Pararoseomonas sp. SCSIO 73927: one gene and its partner. The protein of the gene in region 1 binds, or shares a complex with, the protein of each later gene. Links are inferred from orthologs where the notes say so. Each region holds a gene or a part of one and is shown on either strand. Other genes may lie near its edges.

Region 1 (11,572 bases):
GCGGGCCGGAGGCGGCGCTGTTCGAGCACTACAACGCCCGCCTCCGCCCGGCCCTGCACCTGCGGGAACTGGCGGAGGCGAAGGGCACCCCCGCCGAGATCCGGCGGCGGGAGGGCGCGCTTCTCCTCGCCGCCATCCCGGCGGAGGCGCTGGCCGTGGCGCTCGACCTCGGCGGCGAGATGCCGGACAGCGCGCGGCTGGCGGCCCTGACGGCGGGCTGGGCGGAATCCGGACGCCAGCTCGCCCTCGTCATCGGCGGGGCTGAAGGGCTGGACGAGGCGGTGCTGGCCCGCGCCGACCACCGCCTCTCCCTCGGCCCGCTCACCTGGCCGCACATGCTGGTGCGCGGGCTGCTGGCCGAGGCGTTGTTCCGGTCGCAGTGCATCCGCACGAACCACCCTTACCACCGCGCCTGGCGGCCGGGCTAATCCGCGGCCCCCCCGCGAAAAACGTTGTGGTCACGGGGATGTGAGGTAAGCTCGCCCTTATGATCGCACTCGTCGTCGCAGCGATGATCTGGATCGGGCTCCACGTCGGCATTGCCGGCACGCGGGCGCGGGCGGCCTGGGCGGCGCGGCTGGGCGAGGGCGGGTTCCGGGCCACCTTCTCCCTCGCCTCCGCCCTCGCGATCACCCTTCTGGTGCTGGCCTGGCGCAGCGCGCGCACGGCGCCGCTCTGGGCCGTGCCGCGCCCCCTCGGCTGGGTGCTGGTGGCGGCGATGCTCCCCGCCTTCATCCTCTTCGCCGGCAGCCTCATGGCGCGGAACCCGACCGCGGTGGGCCAGGGCGGGGCGCTGTCGGCGGAGCCGCGGGGCGTGCTGCGGATCACGCGGCACCCGATGCTCTGGTCCTTCGCCATCTGGGCGGCGGTCCACATCCTCGGCAATGGCGACCTCTCCTCCCTCGTCTTCTTCGGTGCCTTCCTGGCCACGGCCGCGCTCGGCATGCCCTCGCTGGACGCCAAGGTGGCGGCGCGGGACCCGCAGGGCTGGGCCGGCTTCGCGGCCCGCACCTCGGTCCTGCCCTTCGGCGCCGTGCTGGGCGCGCGGAACCATCTGGCCTGGCGGGAGGTGGCCTTGCCGGCCCTGGTGGGGCTGCTGGCCTGGGCGGCGATGCTGCACCTCCACCCCGCCATCTTCGGCGTCTCGCCCCTGCCGGACTGATCCCGGCGCCGTCCCTCCTGCACGGCTCCTCCAGACAGCCCTTGCACCTGGCGGCCGGGCGGGCGATTCCTGCCCGCCCATCCTCCAGGGAGTGGCCCCGCATGACCCGGACCACGCCGGACACCGACGCCGTGGCCCCCCACCCCGTCCTCGCCCACCGCTACGGCCGGGCGGAGGAGCGGGAGGGCTTCGTCCGCAGCCTCTTCGACGAGACGGCGCCGCATTACGACCGGATCGACCGCGTCTTCTCTCTCGGCACCGGGCCGGGCTACCGCCGCCGCGCGCTGCGGGAGGCGGGGCTGCGGCCGGGGATGCGGGTGCTGGACGTGGCCGTAGGCACCGGGCTCGTCGCGCGGCAGGCCGTGGCGATCACCGGCGACCCCGCCCTCGTCACCGGGCTGGACCCGAGCGAGGGGATGCTGGCGGAGGCGCGGAAGAGCCTGCCCGGCGTCACCCTCGTCCAGGGGCGGGCGGAGCGGATCCCTCTGCCGGACGGCAGCATGGACTTCCTCTCCATGGGCTACGCGCTGCGCCACGTGGCCGATCTCGGCGCGGCCTTCGCGGAGTACCGGCGCGTGCTGCGCCCGGGCGGCACGGTGCTGCTGCTGGAGATCGGGCGGCCGGAGAGCCGACTCGCCCGGATGGTGGAGCGCTTCTACATGGGCGCGGTGATCCCCGCCCTCTGCCGCATCGCCGCGCCCCGGCACCGCTCCGGCGAGCTGATGCGCTACTACTGGGAGACGATCGAGGCCTGCGTGCCGGCGGAGACCATCCTCGGCGCGCTGGGCGCGGCCGGGTTCCGCGACGCGGCCTGCGCGACGGAGTTGGAGGTCTTCCGGGCCTACACCGCCCGGGCCTGAACGGGGGCGGCCCGCACGGCCCGGCCCCGCATCGCCCGCCGCAGCGGCATCTCCACCAGCCAGTAGAGCACCAGCCCCGCCGCGATGCAGGCGCCGGCCGCGACGAGAAGGAAGAGCAGCGTGCCCCCCATCCCGCCCGGCATGGGCAGGCGCCGCCAGGCCTCCGCCAGCGCTGCCAGCACGGTGCCGTGGCAGAGATAGAGGGCGTAGGAGGCGTCGCCGAGCAGCAGGGGCCCCCGCCGTGAGGGCACCCGCCCCGCCGCCTCCAGCCCCAGGGCGCCGAGCACGACCAGCGCGGCGGGGGGGCCGAGGGCGAGCCCGCGGGAGAGGGGCTCCGACAGCGTCCAGCCCAGGGGAAGCAGGGCGAAGCCCAGCGCCAGCAGCGCGGCGGAGGCGCCCGGCCCCGGCATCCGCCCGGCGAGCAGCAGCCGCCCGAGCGCCATGCCCAGCCAGAACTCCAGCACCACGGTGGAGCCGTAGAAGGCGAGCCCGAGGCCAGGCCGGGGCAGGAGCTGCGCCAGGGCCACGGGCAGGGCCAGCGCCGCCCCCACCGCCCAGAACCGCGCCCGCGCGGGCAGCAGCAGGGCCAGGCCGAAGAGAAGGTAGAAGGCCATCTCGTAGTTCAGGGTCCAGCCGGGGATGAGGACCGGCAGGGGCAGCCCCATGGCAGGGTGCGGCCAGGGCAGGAACAGGAAGGAGGCCAGCGTGTGCGCCGGGTCGAAGCGCGCCGTGCGGAGAAGGCTGGGCGCGACGAGGGAGACGGCCACGAGCATCGCGGTGAGGACCCAGTAGAGCGGCACCACCCGCACGGCCCGGCGCCACAGGAAGGCGGCGGGCCTCACGGGCTGCAGGCTCGTCGTCACCCACATGATGAGCCCGCTGATGACGAAGAACACGTCCACCCCGCCCGCGAGCCAGTCCGTGCCCGCCAGGGGGAGCCCGAGCCGGTCCGTCTGCAGCCGGGCGTGGTAGAGCACCACCATCAGCGCGGCGAGCGCCCGCAGGTACTGGACGGAGACGAGCTGGGGCATGCGGGCGGGCATGGCCGGGTCATCGGGCCGGTCTCACCATGTTGCAAGGCTGGCTCTTTCCGGAGATCGCGCGGCGGAGGCGGCGGCGGCGGGGCAGCGAGGGGGCGGCGCCCTGTTCAAGCCCCTGCCCCGGCGCTATGGCAGGCCACCCCGCACGCCAGGAGCGCCCGATGGCCCGTCCGAAGCCCGTCATGCTCGTCATCCTCGATGGCTGGGGCTGGCGGGAGGAGCGGGCGGACAATGCCGTGCTCCTGGCGGATACACCGACCTTCGACGGCCTCTGGTCCTCCTGCCCGCGCGCCTTCCTGCGCACCTGCGGCCCCGATGTGGGCCTGCCGGAGGGGCAAATGGGCAATTCCGAGGTGGGGCACCTGAACATCGGCGCCGGGCGGGTGGTGATGCAGGACCTGCCGCGCATCGGCGCCGCCGTCGCGGACGGCTCCCTCGCCGCCCTACCGCCGCTCGTGGCCCTGGGGGCGAAGCTGAAGGCCACGGGCGGCACGCTGCACCTCCTCGGCCTGCTCTCCCCCGGCGGCGTGCACGCGCACCAGGACCACGCGCTGGCAATCGCGCGGATCGTGGCGGCGCAGGGCATCCCCGTGGCCGTCCATGCCTGGACCGATGGCCGGGACACCGCGCCCCAGGGGGCCGAGACCACCCTGCCCGCCTTCGAGATGGCCCTGCCGGACGGGGCGCGCATTGTCACCGTCACCGGGCGCTACTTCGCGATGGACCGCGACAACCGCTGGGAGCGTGTCTCCCAGGCCTGGCGGGCCATGGTGCTCGCCGAGGGGGCGAGCGCCCCGACGGCGCTGGAGGCGGTGCGGGCCGCCCATGCCGCGGGCAAGACGGACGAGTTCGTCCCGGCCACGGTCCTGCCGGGCTATGCGGGCATGAAGGACGGGGACGCGCTGGTCTGCTTCAACTTCCGCGCGGACCGGGTGCGCCAGATCCTTGCCGCGCTGCTGGACCCGGCCTTCGGCGGCTTCGACCGGCCGCGCGCGCCGGCGTTCTGCGCCGCCATCGGGATGACGGAGTATTCCGAGGCGTTGAATCCCTTCCTGGACACGCTCTTCCCGCCTCAATCCATGGCTGACCTGCTCGGCCCGACGGTGTCGATGGCGGGACTGAGACAGCTCCGCATGGCGGAGACGGAGAAGTACCCGCACGTCACCTACTTCCTGAACGGCGGGGAGGAGACGCCCTCGCCCGGCGAGGACCGGGTGATGGTCGCCTCGCCGAAGGTCGCGACCTACGACCTGCAGCCGGAGATGTCGGAGCCGGAGCTGGCGGAGAAGGCGGAGGCCGCGATCCGCTCCGGCGACTACGACATGATCATCCTCAACTTCGCCAACGCCGACATGGTCGGGCACACCGGCAGGCTGGAGGCCGCCATCAAGGCCTGCGAGGCGGCGGATGCCGGGCTGGGCCGGATCGCCGGGGCCATCCGGGATGCCGGCGGCGCGCTGCTGGTCACGGCGGACCACGGCAACGCGGAGATGATGCGGGATCCCGTCACGGGCGGCCCGCACACGGCGCACACGCTGAATCCCGTGCCCGTGCTGCTGATGGGGGGCCCTGCGGGCATCTCGCTGCATGACGGCCGGCTGGCGGATCTGGCGCCCACGATGCTGGCGCTGCTCGGCCTGCCCCAGCCGCAGGCCATGACCGGACGGAGCCTGATCAACACCCCGCCCCGGGCGACGACGACCGGGTGAGCATGACGTGAGCCCGGGTGGCGCCCGCGCCCCCTTCCCACAGGCGCGGCGGGGCGGAACCCTCCGCCTCGCCCTGCTGCTCGGGCTGATCCCCTCCCTCGTCCTGGCGCAGCCCAGCCGTCGCGCCCTGGAGGAGGTGGAGCGCGGCGCCCGCACGGCGCGCGACGAGGCCGCCGCCATCGCCCGCGACGCCCGCACGGCGGAGGCGGCGGAGCGCGCCCTCTCCGCCCGCCGCGCTGAGGCGGGGCGGCGGGCCGTTGCCGCCGAGGAGGCCGTGGCCGAGGCGGAGGGGCGGCTGGAGGCCGCCGCCGCCGCCCGCGAGGCCGCCGAGGCCGACCTGACGCGGCGCGCCGAGGCGCTGGCGCCCCTGATCCCCGCCATGCGCCGCCTCGGCCTCTGGCCGGCCGAGACGCTGCTGGTGATCCCCGCCCCGCCGGAGGAGGCGCTGCGCGGCGCGCTGGTGCTGCGCGGGGTCGCCGCCCGCCTGGCGCGGGAGGCGGCGGAGTACCGCGCGGCGAAGGAGGAGGCGGACCGGAAGACGGTCGTGCTGGAGGCGGAGCGGGCCCGGCTGGTGGCCGCCCGCGCCGCGGCCAGGGAGGCGGCGGAGGCGGTGGAGGCGGCGCTGGCCGAGGCCCGCGCCCGGCGGGAGGTTGCACGGGACGCCGAGGACACCGCCACCCGCCGCGCCGCCGACGCCGCGGCCGGCGCCCGGGACCTGCGCGGCGCGGTGGAGCGGCTGGAGCGCGAGGCCCGCGCGCGGGAGGCGCGGGAGCGCGCCGAGGCGGAGCGGCGCGAGCGCGCGGCCGAGGCCCGCGAGCGCGAGGCGGCCGGGCGCCGCCAGGAGGCCGAGACCCGCGCGCGGGAGAACGAGGCGCGCCAGGCCGCGCGGGAGGAGCAGGAGGCGCGGGAGAGCGCCGAGGCCGCGCGGGAGCGGCTCCGCGAGGCCGCGGCGCCGCCCCGCGTCAGCCGCGGGGCGCCCGTGGCGGGGTCCGTCCAGCGGGCCTTCGGCCAGGGCGGGGCCAATGGCCAGACCTGGTCCGCCCCCGCCGGGGCGCGGGTGGTCAGCCCCTGCGGCGGGCGGGTGGTCTTCTCCGGCCCGTTCCGGTCCTACGGGCGGATGTTGATTGTGGATTGCGGCGGCGGATACCATTTCGTCCTGGCCGGTCTCGACCGGCTGGACGCGGAGCCCGGGCAGCGCGTTCTGGCCGGGGAGGCCGTGGGAACACTTGGTAACGCCGGGGTATCTGGCGGGGGCCGCGCGACGCTATACCTTGAACTGCGCCGCAGCGGGCAACCCGTGGACCCCGCGGGCTGGACTTCCAGGGGCTGACGCGCAGGGGCTGCCGCGCGCCGGCACCCCGCGTGGCTTAACTGCTGGGCAGCACGCCCCGCGGCAATATGACAGCGCCGTGGCCCACCGCGGCGAGAGGGGTGTCTGACGGATGCGAGTTCCTGCTGAGCGTTCCTCGACCAACAGCAGCGCGGGCGGAAACGCGGGCGAGGGCAACGGGGCCGAGAACGGCGGGAGGTCCCGCTTCCGCGCCCGCACCGTCGCGGCCGTGGCCGCCGCCTTCACCGCCGGCGCCATCGCCGGCCCCGTGGTGACGGCCTGGGCCCAGGAGGGATCGCGCGCCGAGACCTACCGGCTGCTGAACCTGTTCGGCGACGTGTTCGAGCGGGTGCGGGCCGAGTACGTGGAGCCCGTGAACGACCGCGAGGTGATCGAGAACGCGATCAACGGGATGCTGCAGGGGCTGGACCCGCACTCCTCCTACATGAACCTTCGCAACTTCCGCGACATGCAGGTGCAGACCCGCGGCGAGTTCGGTGGGCTGGGCATCGAGGTCTCGCAGGAGGCCGGCTACGTGAAGGTGATCTCCCCCATCGACGACACGCCGGCCGCCCGCGCCGGGGTGAAGCCCGGCGACCTGATCACCCACATCAACGAGAAGACGACCCAGGGCCTCACCCTCCAGGAGGCGGTGGACCAGATGCGGGGCGAGCGGGGCACGAGCATCCGCCTGACCATCCGGCGCGAGGGCACGGCCACCCCGATCGAGGTGAGCCTGACCCGCGACGTGATCCGCCCGCAGGTGGTGCGCGCGCGGCTGGAGCAGGGGGACATCGCCTATATCCGCCTGACCTCCTTCAACGAGCAGACCGAGGTGGGCCTGCGCCGGGCACTGCAGAGCCTCCGCTCCCAGGCCGGGGGCAACCTGAAGGGCGTCGTGCTGGACCTCAGGAACAACCCGGGGGGGCTGCTGGACCAGGCAATCCAGGTCTCCGACGACTTCCTGGACCAGGGCGAGATCGTCTCCACCCGTGCCCGCCGGGCGGAGGACGCGCAGCGCTGGAACGCCAAGTCCGGCGATATCACCAACGGCCTGCCCGTGGTGGTGCTGGTGAATGCCGGCTCCGCCTCCGCCTCCGAGATCGTGGCGGGCGCGCTGCAGGACCACCGGCGCGCGATCGTCATGGGCGTGAAGAGCTTCGGCAAGGGTTCCGTGCAGACCGTTATGCCGCTGCCGGGGAACGGCGCCATCCGCCTGACCACCGCGCGCTACTACACCCCCTCCGGCCGATCCATCCAGGCGACCGGCATCCAGCCCGACATCGAGGTGCTGGCCCAGCGCGAGGACGCGCAGCAGACCCGCGAGCGCGACCGCGAGGCGGACCTGAATCGCGCCTTGCGGAACGACAACAACCCGACGCCGGGCACGGCCCAGGGCGCCAGCGCCCGCCCGCCCGCGCCGCTGCCGCCGCTGAACCTGCCGCCGGCGACCCTTTCCGCCGTGCAGCGCATGCCGCCGGAGGGCGCGCCCGCCTTCGACGCGACGAAGCCGGAGACGGACCACCAGCTCCAGCAGGCCATCGGGCTGCTGCACAGCATCGCGGCCAACCCGCCGCAGCGCCGCGCCAGCCGCTGAGGCCGGGAGGACGCCGAAGCCCGCGATGAAGGCCCTCGGCGTCTTCTGGCTGCTCCTTCTCGCCGCGCTCGGGGCCGGCGCTCTCGCCCTGCACCGGGCGGGGCCGCCCGAGGGCGGGATCCCCGCCTCCCTGCGCCGGGAGGGCGGCGATCCGTCCGCCCCGCCGGAGGTGGCCGGGGAGCCGGCTCCTGCCGCGCCGGCCCCCGCTTCGCCGGAGGTGCCCGCCGCCGTGGGCGAAGCCGCGCCACCTGCGGCGGTGCCAGAGCCTCGTCCGCCAGAGCCCAGCTCGCCGGAGCCCCGCCCACCGGAGGCGCCCCCAAGCGCGCCCGAGCCGCCGCCCCTGTCCGCCCCGGCCGGCCGGGCGGAGGCGTCCACCGATCGCCCCATCCCGCCGCCGGACCCGAATCTTCAGGAACCCTCCCCCCACGGCCCCCTGCCCCGCGCGGGGGTGGATGGGCGCACCTCCATCCGCGCCTATGGCCGCCCCTATGACCGCGCCGAGGCGCGCCCGCGCATCGCCCTGGTGGTCGGCAACCTCGGCCTCTCCGCCGCCCTCTCCGAGGAGGCGATCCGGCGCCTGCCGCCGGAGGCCGCCCTCGCCTTTTCCCCCTACGCGGCCCGCCCCGCCCCTCTGCTCGAGCGCGCCCGGGCGCGGGGCATGGAGGTGCTCAGCGCGCTGCCGCTGGAACCCGCCAACTACCCGGTGAACGATCCCGGCGACCGCGCACTGCTGACCACCCTGCCGGTGGCGGAGAACGCGGACCGGCTGGCCTGGTCCCTCTCCCGCATCGCCGGCCAGGTGGGGGCGGTCGGGGCGCTGGGGCCGATGCGGGGGGAGCGCTTTGCGGCGCTGCCGGAATCCCTGGGCGGGCTGCAGGACGTGCTGCGCGGGCGCGGCCTTCTCTACGTCGATCCACGCCCCGGTGCCCCCTCCCCCGCCCGCGCCTGGGGCCGGAGCGTGGACGTGGTGGTGGACGAGCCCGCCACGCGGGGCGAGATCGACCGCCGGCTGGCGGAGCTGGAGCGCATCGCGCGGGAGAGGGGCACGGCGCTCGGGCTTGCCGGCGACGTCTCCCCCGTGCTGGTGGACCGCGTGGCCGCCTGGGCCGCCGGGCTGGCGGAGCGGGGCGCGGTGATGGCCCCCCTCACCGCCCTGATCCGTCGCCCCGAGGATATCCCGCGGGAACCGAGATGACTCAACCTTCGACCCAACTCCCCTTGCGCCCCAATGTCGGCGCCTGCCTCTTCAACCGCGAAGGCTTGGTCTTCATCGGCCGCCGCGCGGACCAGCCGGCGGGAGAGGCCGCCTCGGGCGCCTGGCAGATGCCGCAGGGCGGGCTGGACGGGGGCGAGGAGCCCGAGGCCGCTGTGCTGCGCGAACTGTCCGAGGAGATCGGCACGCGCAATGCCCGGGTGATGGGTCGGATGGAGGAGTGGCTGGACTACGACCTGCCCGCCCACCTCGTCGGCAAGGCACTGGGCGGGCGGTTTCGCGGGCAGACGCAACTGTGGTTCGCCCTGCGCTTCCTCGGCGAGGACAGCGAGATCCGGCTGGATGCCGACCGGCACCAGGAATTCGACGCCTGGCGCTGGGTGCCCCTGGCGGAGCTGCCCGCCATCGCCGTGCCCTTCCGCCGGCCGATCTACGAGCGGCTGGCCCTGGACTTCGCGCGGTACGCCGTGCCCGGCTAGGCGGCCGTGTTGAAGCTGCGGGCCATGGCCCGCCACATCTCCTTGCGGTTGTACTCCCAGTCCAGCGGCAGGGCGCGGTGCAGCTTGCCGTCCCGGCGGGCCACATCCGCCTGGATCACCGTCCAGGAGAATCGGTCCACGAGGCCCCAGGTGAGGAAGGTCCGCACCCCCGCCTCCGCCGAGGCGGAGATGAAGGCGGCGACGCGGTCCGCCACCAGCCGGTCCCTGGCCACGTAGTCCTCCGGCACGCTGTCGCCTTCCCGCACGTCCAGCTCCGTGATCAGCACGGAGACGCCCTCGGCCCGAAGGGCGCGGAGGAAGCTGCCGAAGATCGCGGGGCTGAAGGGGTTCCGCATCTGCAGGTGCGCCTGGATGCCCACTGCGTCGAGCGGGACCCGCTTGCGGACGAGGTCGCGGACGAGGTTCAGCAGGCGGCGGCGCTTCTCCTCCGCCCAGGGCGTGTCCTCCTCCACCCCGTAATCATTCAGCACGAGGCGCAGCGTCGGGTCCTGCTCCCGCGACATGCGAAGGGCGGTCTCGATGTAGCCGGGGCCGAGGGCGCGGAAGAAGGGGGAATTGCGGAGCTCGCCATCCGCCTGAGGCGTGTCGCTCCCGGGCGGATCGGCGACGATCTCGTTCACCACGTCCCAGTCGCGGATCCGCGCGCGGGTGGTGTTCAGCACGCGGGAGATGTGGGCGGCCATCACGCCGCGGGCGCGCTGCGGGCCTTCCGCGATCGCGGCCAGGGCCCAGTCCGGGAAGGCCTCGTGCCAGACCAGTGCGTGGCCGCGGACGGGGCGGCCCCGGGCCTGGCCCCAGTTGACGATCGCGTCCAGCCCGGAGAAGTCGAACTCCCCCTCCTTCGGCTGCAGGCTGGACCACTTCGCCTCGAACTCCGGTACCAGCACGCCCGCCTCGCGCTCGTAGGCGGCGGCGTAGAGCGGGTCGGTCGCCAGCATGTTCGCCTGGACCGCGGCGCCGAAGGTGAAGCCGCGGCCCCGCGCGACCTGCCACAGGCCGGGGGGCGGGTTGAGCTCCGGGCTGGCCTGCTGGGCGTGGGCGGTGGCGGCCATGCCCGCCAGCGCCATGCTGAGCGCCGTGCGACGGGTCGCCTCCCCCGCCGGGAGGGACGGGGGAAGCGCGGGGCTCATGCGGCGGCGCGGCCGGGCGCGGCGTTCTCGTTGGCGGCGCGCAGCAGGGCTTGGCGATACTTCTCACGCCGCCATTGCAGCAGCCGCCAGGCGCCCTTGGCCGCGAGGTCCGACATGCGACCGCGGGGCTCCAGCCCGATCGACTTGAACACCATCCCCATGCTCCTCTCGATGTGCCGGAAGCGGTAGAAGGACATTGCGCGGCCCATGTAGCCGGTGATGCAACGGTCGTGGCTGTAGGGGGTGTCCGCGGTCTCGTTGCCGCAGTGGTAGGCGAAGGCGAGCTCGTCGTCCTCGGACTCGCCGATGCGCCCGGCGGCCACGCGCAGCCGCTTGGGGAAGGAGAGCTTCTCCCGCGCCAGGTACCGCTTCATGTGATCGTAGAAGAGCTTAAAGTGCCGGTACTCGTCGGCCGCGATCAACCGGCAGACCTGGCGCAGCACCGGCTCCTCCGTGCTGTCGCCGAGCGCGGTGTAGTAGGAGGAGGTGCCCGTCTCCACCATGCAGCGCGCGATCAGCTCGCCCGTGCGGGAGCCGCGGATGGAGGCATCCGCCTTGATGTCGATCTTGTAGCCGGCGCGGTAGCGGGCGAAGGCGTCGTCGAAGGACCAACCGGGATCGGCCATCTCGCCCCAGCGACCGAGCGCGTCGCCGTGCTGAACCTCCTCCACCGCCCAGTTGTCGGCGGCCCTGGAGAAGTCGGGATCGCCGACGAAGACGTTGTTCAGGTACACGGCGTAGTCCACCCCGTTTTTCTCCACCAGGGCGGCGGCCTTCACCAGTGGCACGATCTCCGGATCGACCTTGGAGGGATCGAAACTGTCCCAGGCGATCTGATCGAGCGTCCAGTGCTTCATTTAATCCGTCTTCCCGCGGGGCGGCCGGAGGATGGGCCGCGCCTGTTCCGCATTTGCAGGTCCCGGGGTGATTCTTTCAAGTCCCACCGGGTTTCAACGTCGGGTTGTGACCGCCCCGCCACCCGGATCGTTCCGCCCGGAACGCGGCGAGCCCGAACGACGAAGCGCCCGGCA
Region 2 (11,531 bases), 660 kb from region 1 along the record:
GTCGCCCGGCCAGGCCATGGGGCGGCGGGACGACCCGCGCAGCGACCTCTTCTCCCTCGGCGTGGTCCTCTACCAGCTCGCCACCGGCCAGCTCCCCTTCGGCGAGCCGCTGCACCTCTCGGCCGTGCGCCGCCGCCTGTGGCGGGACCCGCACCCGCCCCGCCGGCTGCGGAAGGACATCCCGCCCTGGCTGCAGGAACTCATCCTGCGTTGCCTGGAGGTGGAGCCGGCCCGCCGCCACCCCAGCGCCGCCCAGCTCGCCTTCGAACTGCGGAACCCCGAGGCCGTGCGCCTGACCCCCCGCGCCACGAAGCCGCGGCGCGACGGCTGGCTGACGGTGCTGGAGCGCCGGGTGAACCAGGACCGCACCCCCGGGGCGCGGCGCGCGCCCGCGCCCACCGCCCACTCCGCCCCGATCATCGCGGTGGCCCTGGACCTGCGGGAGGGCAGCCCGGCCCTGTCGGAGGCGATCCGCGCCAGCCTCCGCAACCTTCTCCTCTCCCTGCCCGGAGCCCGCGTGACGCTTCTCAACGTGCTGCTGGACGGCTTCATCAACGGCGACACCCCGCACGACGACAGGGGCCGCTCCGCCCGCGTGCAGCGACTGGCGGAGCTGCACCACTGGGCAGCGCCGCTGGGGCTCGAGGAGGGCCGCATCACCTTCCACGTGCTGGAGGGTTCCTCCGCCGCCGAGGCCCTGCTGGAGTACGCGGAGGCGAACGGGGTGGACCACGTGGTGATGGGTGCGCGGGCGAACTCCGTGCTGCGGAGCGTTCTCGGCTCCGTCTCCGGGGAGGTCGCGGCGCGCGCCCCGTGCAGCGTCACCGTCGTCCGCACCCGGGAAGGCGTGGCATGACCCAGGAGCAGGAGACAGGGCTCTCCCGCTGGGACCGGCGCTACCTCGGCCTCGCCGCCCACATCCGGGGATGGTCCAAGGATCCGCGCGGCCGGGTGGGCGCGGTGATCGTCGCGCCGGAGCTGAACCGGATCGTCGCGACCGGCTTCAACGGCTTCCCCAACCGCATCGAGGACGATGTCGACCGCCTCTCCGACAAGCCCACGAAGCTCGACATGATGGTGCATGCCGAGCAATCCGCGCTTCTCTTCGCCGGGCGGGAGGCACGGGGCTGCACGCTCTACGTTGTGGGCAAGCCCGTCTGCAACCACTGCGCCGTGCTCTCCATCCAGTCCGGCATCCGGCGGGTGGTCGCCGCCGCGCCGCGCAACGGCACGAAGTCCGAATGGGACCGGCGGGGCCACATCTCCGCCCGCCTTTTCGTCGAGGCCGGGCTGCGCTTCGACGCGGTGCCGGCCGAGGTTCTCGGGGCGCTCATGCCCGGGGAGGCGGGCGCGGCCACGACTCTGGATCCTACCCCCACCCCGACCGGCTAGGGCTGGCCCTCTGCTGCCCCGGCCGCTCTCCCGCGGCAGCCAAGGGGGATCAGCGACCCAGCGCCTCGACCACCGACCCTACCAGCGCCTCCGGCGGCCGGTCGGGCACGATGACGATGGGGTGCTCGTCCTCGGTCGGCGGCTCCAGCGCGGCGAACTGGCTCTCCAGCAGGGTCGCCGGCATGAAGTGGCCCGCCCGCGCGGCGATCCGGGGCGAGAGGAGGTCGGTCGCGCCCCTAAGGTAGACGAGCCGCACCCCGGCCCGCCCGCCGATCAGCACGTCGCGGTAGCGGCGCTTCAGGGCGGAGCAGGTGACGACGCCGCAGCGCCCCTCCGCCAGCCAGCCATCGATCTGGGCGGCGATGTCGCGGAGCCAGGGCCAGCGGTCCTCGTCCGTCAGCGGCGTGCCGCTCGCCATTTTCGCCACGTTGGCGGCGGGATGAAGGTCATCGCCCTCCAGGTAGGCCCAGCCCAGCCGCTCCGCGAGGAGACGGGCGATCGTGGTCTTCCCCGCCCCGGACACGCCCATGACGAGCACCACCCGAGCCGACCCGTCCCCCACGGTCCCTTTCCCTTGGGTCCCGTTGCCTTGGGTCCCGTTCCCCATGGCGTCCTCTCCCCCGCTGCCGAACCGGCGCTTGCCCTGCATTGACCCCGTCCCTCCGGCATATCGGCCCCGCGGGCAAGGGGCGCCGCTTCCGGCGCGCCCCGGCGGCGCCTATATCGGCGGCGCGATGATCATCCCCTTCCGCAAGATGCACGGCCTCGGCAACGACTTCGTCGTGCTGGACGCGCGGGCCGCGCCGCTGCCCATCACCCCGGCCCGCGCCGCCGCCGTCGCGGACCGCCGCACGGGGATCGGCTGCGACCAGTTCATCGTCATGGAACCGGGCGGGGAGGGGGCGGAGGTGTTCATGCGCATCCGCAACCCCGACGGCTCCGAGGCCGGGGCCTGCGGCAACGCCACCCGCTGCGTGGCGGAGCTGGTGATGACGGAATCGGGGCGCGACGCGCTCTCGGTCCGCACGATCTCCGGCGAGCTGCCCTCCGAGCGGCTGGCCGACGGCACCATCCGCGTGGACATGGGCCCGGCGCGGACCGGCTGGGACGAGGTGCCGCTGGCGCGAGCGATGGACACGCTGCACCTGCCGCTGTCGGCCGACGGCGTCTCCGACCCCGCCGGCTGCTCCATGGGCAACCCGCACGCCACCTTCTTCGTGCCGGACCTCGCCGCCCTCGACATCCCGCGCATCGGCCCGGCCCTGGAGCACGACCCGCTCTTCCCGGAGCGCGCCAATATCGGTTTCGTCCAGGTCCTGGCGCCGGACCACCTGAAGCTCGTGGTGTGGGAGCGCGGGGCGGGGCTGACGCTGGCCTGCGGCACCGGCGCCTGCGCCGCGCTGGTGAACGCGGCGCGCCGCGGCCTCTCCGCCCGCGCCGCCACCGTGTCCCTGCCCGGCGGCGACCTGCGGATCGAGTGGCGGAAGGACGGCTACGTGCTGATGTCCGGCCCCACCGCCACCGCGTTCACGGGCATGATCGACCTCGACGCCTACCCGTCATGACCGGCCCTCGCGCCCCGGCGGCGTGAGAGGCCCCAACGCGAAGGAGCGCGCATGGCCCTGAAGGACCTGTGGGGGCGGCTGACCGGCCGCCTGACCACCCCGGAGCCCGTCTCCCCGCCGCCGGCGACGGAGCCCGACGCGCCGGCGATCCCGCCCAGCCCCTCGGAGCCGCCCGCTCCGGTGCGGGAGCCCGATCCGGAGCCGCAGGTCCCGGAGCCGGATCCCACCACCGGCGACCCGCCCGCCTCGCCCCCACCGATCCAGGCGCGGCAGCCCGACCACCTGCTGCCCTCCGTCTCGGGCGTGCCGGGCTTCGTGCCGCCGCAGCCCCCGCCGCTGCCGACAGGGGAGGCGGGCTTCCCGCCGCCGCCGCGGCCCATGATGCCCGGCATTCCGGAGGAACCCGATTCCGGCGAGCCGGAGGCGGTGGAGGCGGCGCCGAAGGTCGTGCACCTGCACGCCCCGCCGCCCGCCTCCTCCGTTCTGCCCCCCTCCGTGCTGCGAGAGGAGCCGGCCCCGGCGCCGGCGGCGCCCGCGCCGCCCGCCCCCGGACCGGAGCCCGAGGCGCCCGGCCCCACGGGCGGCTTCTTCTCCCGCCTGAAGGCGGGCCTCTCCCGCTCCACCGCGCGGCTGACGGAGAACCTCACCGGCCTTTTCCGCAAGCGCCGCCTGGACGACGCGGCGCTGGAGGAGTTGGAGGAGACGCTGATCACCGCCGACCTCGGCCTGCCCGCCGCCCAGCGCATCGTCGCCGGCTTCCGCCGCACCCGCTTCGGCAAGGAGGTGGGGGAGGACGAGGTGAAGGCGGCGCTGGCCGAGGAGATCGCGGAGATCCTGGCCCCCGTGGCCCGGCCGCTGGCGCCGGACTGGGGGAGGAAGCCCTACGTCGTGCTCGTGGTCGGCGTGAACGGCACGGGCAAGACCACCACCATCGCCAAGCTGGCCCAGAACTACCGGGCGGAGGGGCGGCGCGTGATGATGGCCGCCGGCGACACCTTCCGCGCGGCCGCCGTCGAGCAGCTGCAGATCTGGGGGGAGCGCACGGGCAGCACCGTGGTGGCCCCCGCGAAGGAGGGTGCCGACGCCGCCGGCCTGGCGCACGAGGCGCTGCAGCGCGCGAAGGCCGAGGGCGCCGACATCCTGCTGATCGACACTGCCGGCCGCCTGCACAACAAGGCCGGGCTGATGGAGGAGCTGCGCAAGGTCGTGCGCGTCCTCCGCAAGCTGGACGGGGAAGTGCCGCACGCGGTGCTGCTGGTGCTGGACGCCACCACCGGCCAGAATGCCGTGCAGCAGTGCAAGGTGTTCCGCGAGATGGTGGACGTGACCGGCCTGATCGTGACGAAGCTCGATGGCTCCGCCAAGGGCGGCGTCGTCGTGGCCCTGGCGGAGGAGTTCGGCCTGCCCGTCCACGCCGTGGGCGTGGGCGAGACGGCCGCCGACCTCCGGCCCTTCGAGGCGCGGGACTACGCGCGCTCCCTGGTAGGGCTCTCCTAGTGGTCGAGGTCCGCTGGGAGCGGATGACCGCCGCCGAGATCGGCGAGTGGGCCGCGCGCGACGCCACCGTTGTCCTGCCCGTCGCCGCGCTGGAGCAGCACGGGCCGCACCTGCCGGTCTGGACGGACAGCCTCATCGGCCATGCCACCGCCGTGCGCGCCGCGGAGCTGGTGGCCGGGGACGCGCCCGCGATCGTGCTGCCCCCGATGTGGCAGGGCATCAGCGAGCACCACCTGCCCTTCGGCGGCACGATCAGCCTGGACTTCCGGGCGATGCAGGCGGTGATCGCCTGCGTGGTGCGGTCCATCCAGGCCTGCGGGTTCCGCAAGCTGCTCCTCTCCAACTCCCATGGCGGGAACGTGGAGCCGCTGATGGTGATCGCGCGGGAGCTGGGCGCGGAGACGGGGATCCCCGTGGTGACGGTGACGATCCACAACGCCGCCGCGGCGGCGATCGCCGGAATCCTGGAGACCCAGTCCGGCACGCTGCACGCCTGCGAGGCGGAGACGAGCCTCTACCTCGCGCTGGACCCGGAGGGCGTGCGGAAGGACCGCATCGCCGGCGCCGTGTCCGAGAACGCCCGCTCGGTCGGCGGCAGCGCCTTCCAGCGCTTCTGGTCGTTCGAGGAGCGCGCGCCCGTCACCGGGGTGCGCGGCGACCCGCGGGCCGCCAGGGCAGAGAAGGGGGAGCGCATCCTGGCCGCGATGGCGGAGGCGCTGGCGAGCGGGCTGCGCGACCCGTCCCTTTGGATCGCCCCGGACGATGTGTGGACGCCCGGGCGGGCCGCGCGCGCCCGTCAGTAGGAGAAGGGAATGTTCAGCCGCGCGCCCGCCGCCGGGTCGCGGAACAGCCGGTCCTGACGTTCCGTGTAGTTGTTCGCGCCCGATTGGGTGCGGGCGTCCGGCAGGGCGCGCGGCTCGATCAGGTCCGGGCGGATCGTCGCCGTCTCCGGCGGGGGCGCGATGCGCGGCGCCTCGATGGAGCGGTTCGGCATCGGCGCGATGTCGGCCTGCGGGGCCGGGGTGGGGGCAGGGGCCGGGATGTTCAGCACCTCCTCCTGCGGTGGCGGCGCCGGGCGGCGGCGCGCCGGTCGGCGCCGGGGCGGGCGGCGCCGGGCCGGGGCCGGGGCCGCCTCCGGGGCGGCATCCTGCACCAGCTGCACGGCGGCACCTGGCGGCCCGCTGCCGCCCGGCGCGGCGCCCATGAGGAGCGCGGTCAGGGCAAGGGTTGCAATCATCCGGCACCTCCGGCCAGGACGGGCCCGGGCAGGGGGCGGGTGCCCCGCAGGTCCTCGGGCGGGTTGAGAACGGCGGGACCGGGATGGCCGGCCCCCTCGCGCCAGGCCTTCAGGGCCCAGCGCACGGTGGGGAAGGCGAGCTCGTCCCAGGGGATCGCCTCCCAGGCGAAGGCGCGCACCTCCAGGCTCTCAGGCCCGGCCTCGAAGCCGGGCTCCTCCAGCCGGGCGCGGAACATGACCTGCACCTGGCCGATGCGGGAAACGGAGTAGACGGCCAGGACCCCTTCGGTCCGGATCCGGGCGCGGGCCTCCTCCCACGCCTCGCGGCGGGCGCCCTCCTCCACGGTCTCGCCCATCTCCATGTAGCCGGCGGGCAGGGTCCAGAAACCCCGGCGAGGCTCGATGGCGCGGCGGCAGAGCAGCACGCCCTCGCCGCCCGCGCCGTCCGGCACCGCAACGATCGAGCCGACCACGATCTTCGGGTTCTCATAGGCCACGAAGCCGCAATCCCGGCAGACCAGCCGGTCGCGGTCCTCATCCGCCTGCCGTACCCTCTCGAAATGCCCGGCCATAGGCGGAAGAATGGCGTTCCCCCCGTCCGGTCACAACCCCTTACCGAGGGGGCGCCTAGACCCGCAGGTCGAGCAGGGAGCCGCGGGGCAGGGGTGTAGCGGGGGCGGCCGGCACCGCCTCCAGCGCGCGCTGGGGCGGCGCGGCAGAGCGTTCCGCCCCGCCCGCCGCGGCGCGGACCGGGCGGACCTCCCCGATGCCGGCGGCGCGGGAGACGTCCTGCGTGAAGGCGGCCAGGGAGTTGCTGCTGATCATGCGGAGGATCGTGCCGGAGAGGCGTGAATCCCTGGTTAACCGGGAGGGGCGAATGGCGTGCATGCCACAGCCTCACCGGCCCGGCCGTTAACACTCCAGCAACCGGTGGCTGTATTTCAGCCGATCCGGGGCGAGGGCAGGCCCTGCGCCTCCAGGAAGGAGAGCCGCGCCAGCAGGTCGTCGTCCCGGCAGAGCATCATCCCGCGCAGGCTCGCCCCCTCCGGCGCTTCCATCTCCAGTTCCAGCGCCGCCGTTCCCGCCGCCACCGTCACCGGCAGCGCGGTGGCGAAGTCGCCGGCGGGCAGGTCGGGGATCCTGGCGCCGCCGGCCGGGGCGGAATCGGCGAAGAGCGCGACGGCCAGCGCCCCGCCCCCCTCCGCCCGGAGCTCCAGGTGCAGGCGCAGCAGCCCCTCCGTCCCCGGCGGCAGGGGAAGGCGCAGCCGGGCCGGGCCGCCGGCCAGGGGCGTGCCCCACTCCGCCGGGGGGCGCCAGCCCACCCCGTCCCGCACCAGCTCGGCCAGGGCGATCGCAGGGTCCGGCGCCGCCGCATCCGCGCGCCCCAGCGGCAGGTGCAGCCCGAGCGGGAGGGAGAGGCGTTCCGCCAGCGGCGTCACCGGCGCCGTGCCGAAGGCGTCCAGCGCGGCCACCACCTGCGCCAGCACCGTGTCCCATCGGCGCCGGGGCGGCAGGGCGGCCACCGCCGCCTCCGCCGCTTCCAGCGCACCGGGCTCGAAGAGCAGCCGCTCCACCGCCGCCGCCATGGCCGTCTCGCTCTGCGGATCGACGAGGACGGCCGCGCCCTCCCCGGATTCCAGCAGGGCGGAATGGGCGGGCACCACCGGCACCTTGCCCCAGGCCAGGCTCTCCGTAACGGGAAGCCCCCACCCCTCGTAGTGCGAGTTGTAGAGGGTGAAGAGGCAGTCCCGGTACAGCGCCGCCAGCCCGCCGTCCGAGACGTCGTGCAGCAGCACCACGTGGCGGGAGAGCTCCGCGCTGCCCTCCAGCAGGTTCATCGCCGCCTCCGCGTGCCAGCCCTTGCCGCCGACGCAGACCAGCCGCGGCACGCGCGCCGGGCCGTGGCGGCGCAGCAGGGCCAGCCAAGCGCGGAAGGCGGTCAGGTGGTCCTTCCGGCTCTCCACCGTGGCGACGAAGAGGACGTAGGGCTCCGGCGGCCGCGGCGCCCGCGTGCCGTCCAGCGCGGAGGGGTCCGGCGCCGCGTTGCCGCGCGGGTCGGCATCCAGCCGCACCACCTCCATCGGCAGCTCAAGCCCGGGCAGCAGCGCCTCCAGGAAGCGGCGGCCATCGGCGCGCGTGCACTCGGAGTTGCAGAGCACCCCGTGGGCGTGGACGCCCATGGAGGAGAACCAGCGGACATAGTCCTGCACCAGCACCCGCACGCAGTGCTCCGGCATCACCAGCGGCACGCAGTCGTGCAGGAAGGGCACGAAGCGCAGCCCGGCGGCGCGCTGCGCGGCGCGCAGCCCGCGGAAGTAGTCCGGGATGCCCCAGGAATTGCCGAGGTTCACCAGGGTGGTGCCGGGCACGAAGCCGTGCGCCCGGCCCCGCGAGACGGCCTCCAGCACGGCGTCCCGCGCCGCGACCCAGCCCGGCTCCTCGGTGTCGCTGCCCGACGCCGCCGCCGCGAGAAGGCGGGACAGCGCCTCTGCGGGGACGGCGCGCCAGGCCGCCCGCTCCCGGTCGAAGGCGAGATAGGCGGCGTCCAGCCCGGCGCCGAGCGCCGCGCCGACGAGGCTGGCCTGCACGCGCTGGATCCCCGTGAGCGTCCGCCGCCCTCCGAAGTGGAGGAGGAGGTCGCTCACGTCGAAGGCGATCCCGCCCCCGGCGGGCACCGCGGCGCGCGGACCGGCGGCGCCGCCGGCGCGCAGCATCGCCATGCGCGGGCGCGGCGGCGGGGCGAGCATCGTCGGCATCCGCGGCGCGGGGCGCGGTGGGGCAGGGGGCGGGGTAAGGGGCGGCGTCGGCGTGGGGTGGGGCACCGACGCCTCGGCGGCAGGCGGGACGATGCGGGCCGGCGGGTGCGGCGGCTCGGGCGGGGCGGGATCCCCGGCCATCAGCGCGGCGACGGCCGCCTGCACGCCGGGGCCCGATGTCGCGCCCGTCTCCAGCGCCACGGCCATGGCGTAGCGCTCCCAGGCCTCCTCCGGCCGCCCGGCGGCGCGGAGCGCGTGCCCCGCGTGCCGGTGCGGCGCGGGATCGGCGGGGGCCTCGGCGGCGGCGCGGGCATAGGCGGCGAGGGCGGCGTCGGGATCGCCCGCCCGCCGCAGGGCGTGGCCCTGCCAGAGCAGCGCCCCGGCCGGCTCCGGCAGGACGCCCGCCTCGGCCGCGTAGCGCAGCGCGGCCTCCGCGAAGCGGCCCTCGTGCCACAGGCGGGCGGGCTCCTCCGGGGCGGCGGGGGTCTCGTTCGGCCAGGCGTCCATGCAGGGATGGGTAGCGGTCGGCGGCGCCGGCCGGAAGGGGTGATCAGGGGTCCAGCCGCTGCCCGCTGCCGGCATCGAACACGTGGAGATGCGCGGGCGGCAGGCGGACGGGCAGGGTGGCGCCGGAGAAGGCGCCGGGGAGCCGCGCCGTGACCGCCAGCCCGCCGGGCGCGCGGCCGTGCACCACCGTCTCCGACCCCAGCGGCTCGATCAGCTCCACTGCCAGAGGCAGCGAGCCGGGTCCGTCGCCGTGCACCACGTGCTCGGGCCTGAGGCCGAGCGTGAGGGGCATTCCGGCCGGGCCGGGGCGCGGACCGTCGGCGAAGGGAATGGCCTGGCCCTCTGCGGTGCGCGCGGCCAGCCCGCCCTCCTCCAGGGTCGCGGGGATAAAGTTCATGGAGGGGCTGCCGATGAAGCCGGCCACGTAGGTGTCGGCGGGGCGGGAGAAGATCTCCATCGGCGGCGCCACCTGGGCGGGGCGGCCGGCGTTCATCACCACCAGCCGGTCGCCGAGCGTCATCGCCTCCACCTGGTCGTGGGTGACGAAGAGGGAGGTGACGCCGAGCCGCCTCTGCAGCCGCCGGATCTCCGCCCGCATCTGGACGCGAAGCTTGGCGTCGAGGTTGGACAGCGGCTCGTCGAAGAGGAACAGCGCGGGCTCCCGCACGATGGCGCGGCCCATCGCCACGCGCTGCCGCTGCCCGCCGGAGAGCTGCTTCGGCTTGCGGTCCAGCAGGGCGCCGATGCCGAGGATGTCGGCCGCGTCCTTCACCCGCCTGTCGATCTCGGCGCGGGGCAGGCCGCGGATCTTCAGCCCGTAGGCCATGTTCCCCTGCACAGTCATGTGCGGGTAGAGCGCGTAGTTCTGGAACACCATGGCGATGTCGCGGTCGGCCGGCTCCAGCCCCGTCACGTCCCGGTTGTTGATGACGACCTGGCCGGAGGTGGGCGTCTCCAGCCCCGCCACGATCCGCAGCAGGGTGGACTTGCCGCAGCCGGAGGCGCCGACGATCACCACCAGCTCGCCGTCCGCGACCTCGAGGTCGATGCCGTGCAGCACGGCGGTGGCGTTGAAGGACTTGCGCACGTCGCGCAGGGAAAGCGTGGCCATGGGTTACTTCTCGGTCTCGGTCAGGCCGCGCACGAACCAGCGCTGCATCAGCGCCACCACCAGCACGGGGGGCAGCAGGGCCAGCACGGCGGTCGCCATGATGGTGTTCCAGTCGTTCTGGCTGTCGCCGCGCCCGATCATCTTGGACAGCCCCACCACGATCGTCTCCATGGAGCGGTCGTTGATGATCAGCAGCGGCCAGAGGTACTGATTCCAGCCGTAGATGAAGAGGATGACGAAGAGGGCGGCGATGTTCGTCAGGGAGAGCGGGAGCACCACGTCCTTCAGGAAGCGGAGCGGGCCCGCGCCGTCGATTTTCGCCGCCTCCACGAACTCGTCGGGGATGGTGAGGAAGAACTGGCGGAACAGCAGCGTGGCGGTGGCGGAGGCGATCAGCGGCACCACCAGCCCCGGCCAGGTATTGACGAGGCCGAGGTCCACGATGACCTGGAAGGTCGGGATGATCCGCACTTCCACGGGCAGCATCAGCGTGATGAAGATGGCCCAGAAGGCCGCCATCCGCAGAGGGAAGCGGAAGAACACCACGGCATAGGCCGAGAGAATGGAGATCGCGATCTTCCCGACGGCGATCAGCACCGCCATGATCAGGCTGTTGAGCAGCATGGTGCCCGCCGGCGTGGTGCGGGTGCGCCCGCCGCCCTCGTTCCAGGCGATGCCGAAATTCTCGGCCCCGTGGCTGCCTGGCAGCAGCGGCACGTCGCCGCGCCCGATCGTGCCGGCATCGTGGGTGGAGCCGACGAGCGTCATCCAGATCGGGAAGGCGACGATGAGCACGCCGAGGATCAGCGCCCCGTGCGCCATCACGTGCGAGAGGATTCGGCGGCGGCGCGTGGCGCGCAGCAGGGCGTCGTCGCGCACGGGCACGGGAGCCGCCATGGAAGCCGCGACCGGCGCCATCAGTAGTGCACCTTCTTCTCGACGGCCCGGAACTGGATGGCGGTCAGCGCGATGACGATGATCATCAGGATCACGCTCTGCGCCGCGGACTGCCCGAGGTTCAGGTTCTCCACCCCGTCGACATAGACCTTGTAGATCAGCGTCTCCGTCGCCTTGGCGGGCCCGCCATTGGTCAGGGCGTGGATGATGCCGAAGGTCTCGAAGAAGGCGTAGGTCAGGTTCACCACCAGCAGGAAGAAGGTGGTGGGGGAGAGCAGGGGGAAGATCACCGTCCAGAAGCGCCGCGCCGGCCGGGCGCCGTCGATCGCGGCCGCCTCCAGCACGGAGGCCGGGATGGATTGCAGCCCCGCGAGGAAGAAGATGAAGTTGTAGGCGATCTGCTTCCAGACCGCGGCGATGACCACGAGGATCATCGCGTGATTGCCGTTCAGCCGGTAGTCCCAGGGCACGCCGATGGCGCGCAGCCCGCGGCCGATCATCCCGACCTCCGGCTGGAACAGGAACAGCCAGAGCACCGCAGCGACGGCGGGGGCCACCGCGTAGGGCCA

What was found.
Region 2: the proteins of VQH23_RS25445 (region 1) and dapF are in contact, whole or in part, in a solved structure (PDB 5YGU), measured with the Escherichia coli proteins. The link is inferred for Pararoseomonas sp. SCSIO 73927 from one-to-one orthologs.

What each region holds. Positions count from the first base shown.
Region 1 is NZ_CP146232.1:5,377,191-5,388,762, forward strand. The notes cover bases 7,643-10,639. They hold VQH23_RS25445 (RNA pyrophosphohydrolase), read left to right. Parts: upstream 7,643-8,889; coding sequence 8,890-9,390; downstream 9,391-10,639. Other genes in these bases: VQH23_RS25435 (S41 family peptidase), read left to right, coding at 7,643-7,698; VQH23_RS25440 (divergent polysaccharide deacetylase family protein), read left to right, coding at 7,724-8,893; VQH23_RS25450 (endo-1,4-beta-xylanase), read right to left, coding at 9,387-10,541; VQH23_RS25455 (ferritin-like domain-containing protein), read right to left, coding at 10,538-10,639. In the rest of the region: VQH23_RS25405 (23S rRNA (pseudouridine(1915)-N(3))-methyltransferase RlmH), read left to right, coding at 1-428; VQH23_RS25410 (NnrU family protein), read left to right, coding at 488-1,162; VQH23_RS25415 (class I SAM-dependent methyltransferase), read left to right, coding at 1,264-2,022; VQH23_RS25420 (acyltransferase), read right to left, coding at 2,004-3,065; gpmI (2,3-bisphosphoglycerate-independent phosphoglycerate mutase), read left to right, coding at 3,224-4,771; VQH23_RS25430 (peptidoglycan DD-metalloendopeptidase family protein), read left to right, coding at 4,779-6,101; more of VQH23_RS25435, read left to right, coding at 6,214-7,642; more of VQH23_RS25455, read right to left, coding at 10,640-11,398. UniProt on the Escherichia coli protein: Master regulator of 5'-end-dependent mRNA decay.
Region 2 is NZ_CP146232.1:4,715,497-4,727,027, reverse strand. What follows is about bases 1,086-4,041. They hold dapF (diaminopimelate epimerase), read left to right. Parts: upstream 1,086-2,126; coding sequence 2,127-2,957; downstream 2,958-4,041. Other genes in these bases: ftsY (signal recognition particle-docking protein FtsY), read left to right, coding at 3,009-4,041; VQH23_RS22320 (gluconokinase), read right to left, coding at 1,442-1,954; VQH23_RS22325 (deaminase), read left to right, coding at 1,086-1,392. In the rest of the region: VQH23_RS22330 (bifunctional serine/threonine-protein kinase/universal stress protein), read left to right, coding at 1-856; more of VQH23_RS22325, read left to right, coding at 853-1,085; more of ftsY, read left to right, coding at 4,042-4,454; VQH23_RS22305 (creatininase family protein), read left to right, coding at 4,478-5,257; VQH23_RS22300 (hypothetical protein), read right to left, coding at 5,251-5,691; VQH23_RS22295 (NUDIX domain-containing protein), read right to left, coding at 5,688-6,263; VQH23_RS22290 (hypothetical protein), read right to left, coding at 6,319-6,516; VQH23_RS22285 (glycosyltransferase), read right to left, coding at 6,633-8,954; sn-glycerol-3-phosphate ABC transporter ATP-binding protein UgpC, read right to left, coding at 8,998-10,065; sn-glycerol-3-phosphate ABC transporter permease UgpE, read right to left, coding at 10,069-10,887; sn-glycerol-3-phosphate ABC transporter permease UgpA, read right to left, coding at 10,983-11,531. UniProt on the Escherichia coli protein: Involved in the succinylase branch of the L-lysine biosynthesis and in the biosynthesis of the pentapeptide incorporated in the peptidoglycan moiety. Catalyzes the stereoinversion of LL-2,6-diaminopimelate (L,L-DAP) to meso-diaminopimelate (meso-DAP).